DNA from 2 places in the uncultured Merdimmobilis sp. genome. Region 1 is predicted to be linked to the other one. Evidence: riboswitches for the same ligand, from Rfam matches in the RefSeq annotation. Region 1 holds a riboswitch; the other holds the start of a gene.
What was found. A riboswitch is a leader RNA that binds a small molecule or an ion and turns the genes downstream of it on or off. The one in region 1 is predicted to bind cobalamin.
Positions count from the first base shown of each region.

Region 2: it holds a riboswitch for cobalamin, as region 1 does, so the genes downstream of both, RDQ42_RS03800 (sirohydrochlorin cobaltochelatase) here and RDQ42_RS05165 (ABC transporter substrate-binding protein) in region 1, are expected to answer to the same signal.

Region 1 is NZ_CABRJC010000007.1:46,942-50,803, forward strand. It holds gene RDQ42_RS05160 (ABC transporter permease) at 1-94, opposite strand, end outside; gene RDQ42_RS05165 (ABC transporter substrate-binding protein) at 148-1,794, opposite strand; cobalamin riboswitch at 2,002-2,191, opposite strand; gene RDQ42_RS05170 (hypothetical protein) at 2,376-2,600, opposite strand; gene RDQ42_RS05175 (alpha/beta fold hydrolase) at 3,096-3,862, opposite strand, start outside.
Region 2 is NZ_CABRJC010000004.1:54,202-58,063, reverse strand. It holds gene RDQ42_RS03810 (glycoside hydrolase family 5 protein) at 1-546, shown strand, start outside; gene RDQ42_RS03805 (class I SAM-dependent methyltransferase) at 796-1,557, shown strand; cobalamin riboswitch at 1,772-1,962, shown strand; gene RDQ42_RS03800 (sirohydrochlorin cobaltochelatase) at 2,177-2,947, shown strand; gene cbiD (cobalt-precorrin-5B (C(1))-methyltransferase CbiD) at 3,061-3,862, shown strand, end outside.

The DNA of each region.
Region 1 (3,862 bases):
GCATAAACCGGATGAGGAAGAAGTTGAGGGTGACAATGCAGAACACAATTAGGACGGATTCCCCAAGCCGCCCCAGCAGGGTGCGTTTTGCCATAGGTCAGCATTCCTTTCTATCAAGTTGCCCAGGAAACCCTTTTAAAGGGCAGGCTAGGCGTTTTTGGGGCGGACGCTGAACCAAGTTTTGTTGTTGATTACCCCCCAGCCGGGGATGTTGGTGAACCCCTCAAACCGGTCGGTCCGGTAGGGGAAATAGGCCTTGTCCCAACACAAGGCCAGGCCGATGACCTCCTGGTCCGCAATGGCTTGAAGGTCCTTCATGGCCGCGCTGTATTCCTCATAGCTTCTGCCTTGTTGCTTGGCTTCATAGGCTGCGACAAAAGCGGGCAGGGTACAGGTTCCCCAAGGGTTGCTGTCGTTTTGGATGATGTACATAAAAGCGGTGTCGTACATAGCTACGCCTGGGGAAGTGTAGCCGATGTACAGCTGGTAAGTGCCCTCTTTGCGCACTTGGGTGGCATGGTCGGCGTTGCGCACGCTCTCCTCGTCCAAGGTGGTGCGGATGCCTACCTCCTCCAGGTTGGCTTTGAGGATTTCTGCGATCCGCAGGTATAAGGGTTGGCGGGTCTTGTTGTATTGAGGGGTGATGAGGACGTTCATTTCACTGCCATCGGGCAATTCCCGGAAACCGTCGCCGTCCTTATCCAGGTAGCCCCCTTCTTCCAGAATGGCCTTGGCTGCCTCCTGATCCTGGGACAGCTTGGGAAGGCTGGGGTCAAAGCCTTTGTTGGGTGGGGCGACAATGCCGGTGCCGGGGATTTGGCCGTCTTCCCCGCCGATGGAGGTGCGCAGAAGCTCGTAATCCAAGGCGCTTCGCACCGCTTTGCGAAATGCCAAGTCGTCGGTCGGTTTTTGGTTAAACCCAAAGACCAGCTGGTAGTTGCCGGGGTTGTCACTCATTCCGGGGTTCAGGTTTTCCACTCCGGTTACCGAAGGGGCCATGGTGGCGCTCAAGGAATTGGAGTAATCATACATGGCGTCGATCTCCCCAGTGCGCAGGGCCATCACCAGGGCGTCGTGGCTGTCGTAGGTCTTGACAGTAACTTTGTCAAAAGCGGGGGTGCCCATAAAGTATTCGCCCACCGATTGGTAGGTGATCACCTGGGCTTCGGGATCGTAGCCGGTCATGCGGAATGGGCCGCAGCCGATGGAGGCGTCTTCCCCTTGGTATTCTTTATAATCGCCATCCACTTTCTCCCAGACGTGCTTGGGGGAAAGTTTGACAAAGTTTGCCATGCTGTTGAGGGCGTTAAATGCCTTGCCGTCCTCAAAGGTCAACTTGGCGGTGGTATCGTCTATTTTTTCCACAGCGGTCAAGCCGGTGCAGTATCCGCTTTTCTTCTGGATTTGGTAGCGAAAGGTGAAGAGGACATCGTCCATGGTCACCGGCTCACCATCGTGCCAGGTGACCCCTTTGTCGGTGGCAAAGGTGGCAGTCAAGGTGTTTTTGTCGTCGCTGATCTCCCAAGAGGTCATCATGTAGGGCTGGACTTCCCCGTTTTCATCGGTGGTTACAAAGGGGGCAGCGCACAAGCCGGTGTAGTTCAGCTTGCCAAAAGAGCCATTTTCGGTCATGGCATTGAAGCCGTCCGCCGACGCGGTGGTCCCCACCCGGAGGGTGAGCTCCGAGGAGCCGCCAGCCCCAGAGGGGGTACCGGTGCTGGCAGCAGAACAGCCGGCCGTGACCAAAAGGGCCGCCAGCGCCGCGGAGAGCAGCATGTTTTTCAGGTGCATCATATTGGATTCTCCCTTTCTCTTGCCGGATATCCCGGCAGATTTCGTTCCTGCCGGGGGAGAATTGAAAAACCCCCGGCTCTCTTTAAGTCGGGGGTTTGAAACCTCATGGGCAGAGGGACAAAGGTGCGCCAAAAACAGCCCCTCTTTTTTGAGGGGCCTGCCGCAAATGCACTCACGCCTGAGAATTTCTCCGTCGCTCGCAGAGAACTCATGCAATTTCGATGCATCCTGTATTCTGGCTTAAGCTTCCAGCATCCAATAAACCGCGCCTTCCCAGTCTCCCAGTGGCATGTTGCGGCGGACTCAGCTAACACAGCGGCGGGACCGCACGGGATTCCAACCCGTTTCCTGGCCGCGGGCAAAGCTGCCGGCGGCCGATGCACCGATTCAATTTGAGTTCAGTATAGCATAGCGGGGAAGGGAAACACAAGCGGCAAGGGGATAAAATCCCTAAAACCAAGGGAAACAAAGGGGCTTGGCCATCCGCCCCAATGGATGGGGCCACACTGTCTTGCAGCGCAGGGCCGAGAAAATACCCCGGCCTCTCGGAAGAGGCCAGGGTATTTCGGAACCATGGCTGGTCAGCAGGAAATGCGCTCAATACAGGCGGCGGTGATTTGGGGCGGAATGCTCCGGGTCATCACACCGTTGTAGTGGATGCACACCCTGTCGCCCACGTGGAAGCGGCAGGCGCAGTTGGAATGCACCAGGACTTCTTGGTTGGTACAGTGGTCACAGACGCACAGACAGCAGCGCTGCACCCTGCACACGGTTGCACACATGGTGGTGTTGTTGGAGGTCTCCATTGTCCTTCTCCTTCCTTTGGCGGACTTGGAAATAAGGGGGTGGTCCCTTTATTGGAGGAAATGAACCCAGGCCGCCTGCTGGCCACGGCCCGGTTCAAAAACAGGGAGATCGCGGGCAGTCTTGTCGGCTTCTGGCGGCAGTGGGGATTTGTACCATTTTAGGAGGCCACAATACAGGATATGTGGAAATGGAGAGGGGTGTGTTTGCCCCAGGCGGGACGGGCTGGGCTGAGGAAACCGGAATAGTCCCCTTTTGCCAGAAGACAGGCTCATTTCAGACTCAATTTCTAGTTTGGCGTTAACTTGCGGCAGGGGAACTTTTTTCTGAGGGAGGCTTCTATCCCAGCAGTGCAGTGGAGGAATACCTTGGGCGGCGCGGGGGCCTTCCCTGTTTTCACCTGTTGGGGGAAAGGGGGATTGGAGGTTTCTCAAGGCGATGAATCCAAACAAAACCCGCCCCTGCCGTGTTAATACGGCAGGGGCGGGGTTTTTTCGTTAACCTTTGGGCTTTGGGAGCTTTGGCACAAAGGGCATCAATTCTTCGGCGACCACCTGCTGGAACTTCTCTGGCTGCTCGTACATCATCGAATGGCCACAGCCCTCAAACCAGATCAGCTTTTTGTAAGGCGCTTTGAGAAGGTCATAGTACTCCACTGAAAGCTGGGGGAGCACAATCTGGTCGTTGCGGCCCAGGATGTAGATGCAGGGGATGCTAAGGTCCGGGGCTTCCCGCTTCAAATCCACCTCCACGGCCTGCCACCACAGGTTCTTCATGGAAAAAGAGGTGGCTTTCAGATACCGGGCCAGGTCAGCCGCCCGGTACTCCTTGGAGGCAAAGGCCGCCCGGAAAATCTTTTTGCGCATCGAGACGTCTCCGTTCCAGGCGTCCCTGTGGGTCATGGTCAGCCCGAAGCGGAGGATCATGGTGTCCACTGGCTTTTGATAGGGGGGCGGGCCCATCTCCTCCAGCTTGGAGAGCAGACCGGGGCGATTTTCCTTCTGGGCGAAGTCCAAAAGCTCCTGGTAGGCAATTTCCTCATTGCGGGCCATATCCACCACCTGGCCGGCCCCCACATAGGCATAGAAGAGCTCCGGGGCCTGTTTTACCGCCAGGGTGCCGATCAGGCTGCCCCAGGAATGGCCCAGGAGGAAGATCTTCTCCTTGTGGAAGCGGCGGCGCAGGTACTCGCTCAATTCGCAGATATCGGAAACAAACTGGCGGATGTTCATGGTCTTCTCATCCAGATCCGGGTCATAGGAGA
Region 2 (3,862 bases), on a different contig from region 1:
TTTGACCTGTTGATTGAATCCACTGATGCACTAAATAAACAGCCTGATAAACTGAACGAAATCTATGAGCAGCTTGTGACAGAAATCAGAAAGACAAATCCGAATCGGATTATTATGATTTCTCCTAGGCTGCGCTCTGATGCAGCTTATCTGCATGAATTGGAAATTCCCACAGATCATAATGACTATCTTATGGCGGAATGGCATTTTTATGCCGCAGGCCCCAGCAAAACAAATGACCGTAAGTTGTGGACCACTGGAACTGAGCAGGAGCGTTCTCTGATTGATGAGAAGATCCAGCTTGCGCTGGAATGGCAGCAGGAAACAGGGATTCCCACTTGGGTAGGAGCATGGATGCCAGGAAATTATAACGATGGGAATGACTATACAATTGAGGAGCAGGTTGTCTTTTCCAGTTACATGACCCAACAGTTAACAAATGCCGGTATCCCGTTTGCTGTCAACTCAGACACAAAATTTTATGACAGAAAGTCTAATAAGTGGATTCCCACAATGATGCCTGTATTCGACTGTATTTATAGCTGATCACAGAGGACAACAAACAAAAATAAGGGGTTAAGTTGCTATCCCGTTTCTTCTCTAAAATGTATATCGTTTTTAACCGCCCTTTCTGGAATTTTCTTGCCTGTCCGCTATATTTCATACAATCTATGCCCAATAATTATAGGGCACAAATATGGCCGATTTCAAATTCACCTCAAACTTTAAAACATCTGTAAAGGCCGAACGGTATGAAAATTGTGAAATGACCGTTCAATAAGGAAGGAGCTAAAAATGAACTTTCAAGAACCATCCATGTTTGATTTGCTGATCGAAGCCCATATTGGGTTGGACCGTCAAGGCCCTGGCAGCTCGGAGATGACGCGCCGCGCCCTGGGATTTGTGGATAATCTGGATGCAAATTCCCGCATCGTTGATTTGGGCTGCGGAACCGGCGGCCAAACGATAGTCCTCGCACAAAATACCGCCGGGCATATTACCGGAGTTGATATGATTCCCAGCTTTATCGAACGCTTCGGTGCAACTGTCCAAACGCTTCAACTGGAGGAACGAGTTGCCGGAATGGTCGGCTCGGCGGAGAATCTCCCCTTTGGAAAGGGCGAACTTGACCTGATTTGGTCGGAAGGGATGATCGACGGAATCGGCTTTGAAAAGGCCCTGACCTATTGGAAGGATTTTCTCAAACAAGACGGCTATGTGGCGGTCACCTGCCCATCCTGGCTCACCGAAGACCGCCCTTCTGAAGTTGCCTCTTTTTGGGCAGATGCTGGCAGCAAGCTGGATACCGTTGGCGGCAATGTTTCCATCCTCCAGCAAATTGGATACCAGTTTGTAGCCGCCTTTACCCTTCCCGAAACCTGCTGGACCGACCATTACTTTATTCCCAGGGAGGCTGCGGAAAAAGCGCTTCTTGAAAAATATCCCGGCAGCGAAACGGTCAAAGCTTATGTGGCAGGCGACAAATACGAAGTGGAGTTATACGCTAAGTATAAACAGTATTATGGTTACGTCTTTTATATTGGAAAAAAAGCATAGCGGCAGTTTCGCTGCCGTTATACAGCGGCGAACGCCTTGCCACTTTTCCCGGTTTGTTTGATTCAAAACCGTTCTAAAGGCCGTACTCCTCCTATTTGACACCCTATCCCCCATGGGATATTAGGTGATGGGAACAACTTGCCCGCTCTGGGATGGCTTTCCTTGACTTCCCCTCCGGCAAGATGCTACAATGATCGCAAGCGATCTTTGGGGGAAATCTCCCTCTCCTCGCTGTATATACACAAACAAAAAAGCTGTAGTTCGGAAACGGGTGCAAATCCCGTGCGGTCCCGCCGCTGTAAGGGCCAAGTCCTCCTGCTGGATGCCACTGGGAAACTGGGAAGGCGCAGGAAAGACACTGGGAAGGCCCAAGCCAGAATACGGACAGCTTTTTTCAGGGAAGGCGCCTCTTGCGAGCGACAAAGGCAGCCGGTTGGGCGGGGAAAACTCCGCCTTATTGGTGTTGTTGAGACCTCCGGCGCAGGGTAAGCCGGGGGCCTTTTCCATTTCTGGCAGGTTGTCCCAGCAAGAGTCATGGCCCTGCCATCCCCTGCTCCACGCGGCGGGCGCGCCTTCCCTTTTCATTCACACCAGCCAAAAAACGACGCGGAGGATTTTTATGGAACAGCAAGCGATTTTAGTGGTCAGTTTCGGCACCAGCCACGACGGCACCCGGGAAAAAACCATAGGCGCCTTGGAGCGGGAGGTGGCTAGTGCCTACCCTTCTATCCCAATTCGCCGTGCTTTCACCAGCAAGGTGATCCTCCGGGGGCTGGAGCGGCGGGGAATCCAGGTGGATTCGGTCCCCCAGGCCCTGGACAAATTGGTGGAGGAAGGGTTTTCCAACGTGGCTGTCCTCTCCTCTCATCTCATCCCCGGGGAAGAGTATGACAAACTCCGCGCCCTCATCGAGGAATACCGCCCCCGCTTTCCATCCCTTTCGCTGACTGCCCCCCTCCTGCACACCACCGGGGATTTGCTGGCAGTGGCCAAGGCGGTCCTAGGCCGGCACCCTGTCGCAGAAGGGGAGGCTCTGGTGCTGATGGGCCACGGTACTTACCATCCGGCCAACAGCATCTACCCTGCCCTGGACTTCGTCTTCCGGGACCTTGGCCGGGAGGATGTCTTTGTGGGCACGGTGGAGGGCTACCCGGAGGTGGATTCGGTGCTGCGGCGGCTGCAAAGGGCCGGGTACACCAAAGCCCTCCTTGTTCCGCTGATGCTGGTGGCCGGGGATCACGCCATCAACGACATGGCCGGGGAAGAGCCGGACAGTTGGAAAAACCAGTTGGAAGGGGCCGGCATCGCCGTCCGCTGCGCTTTGGAGGGGCTGGGGGAAGTCCCCGCCATCCGGGAGCTGTACCTCTCCCACCTGCGGGAGGTTTTGTAGGAGGATTTTCCTTTCCCTCACAGGCTTTTTTTGGTACAATGGTTCCATAGCAGGACAAAACGGCGCCCAAAGACCGCATGCTGCGGTCTTTTCTTTTAAAAGGGGGGATTTTCTTGGCATTTGAACAATATTTGCAGCGGGGCCGCCAAAAACTGCGCTGTGGATACACCACCGGCGCTTGCGCCGCCTTAGCGGCAAAGGCCGCCGCCAAAATGCTGCTGACCCAGCAGATGGCGCAGGAGGAAACCCTTGTGTTACCCAAGGGTTTGGCCGTCACCGTGCCCATAGAAGAAGCAGCCTTTTCCCCCTCTTTCGCCTCCTGTGCCGTCCGCAAGGACGGGGGGGACGACTGCGACGCCACCCATGGCCTTCTCATCTATGCCAGAGTCTCCCCCTGTGCCCACCCCGGTGTGGAAATCGACGGAGGCCAAGGGGTGGGCCGGGTCACCCGCCCCGGCCTGGATCAACCGGTGGGGGCTGCGGCCATCAACTCCACCCCCCGGCGGATGATCCGGGAGGAGGTGGAGGCAGTCTGCCGCAGTTTGGACTACCAAGGCGGCCTCTCGGTGGTGATCAGCACTCCAGGCGGGGAAGCGGTCGCCCAGAAGACCTTTAACCCGGTGCTGGGCATTGAAGGGGGGATCTCCATCTTGGGCACCAGCGGCGTAGTGGAACCCCAAAGCCTCCAAGCCCTCTTAGACACCATTCAAGTGGAGCTAAAGATGCATGCCGCCGCCGGCTGCAAAGAGGTCATCTTCACCCCTGGCAACTACGGGGAGGACTTTTTGAAGGCCCATCCCCCGGTCCGGGAAATCCCGGTGGTAAAAATCTCCAACTTTGTGGGGGATTCCCTGGATTTTGCGGTGGAGATGGGTTTCACCCAGGTGTACCTGGTGGGCCACCTGGGCAAATTTG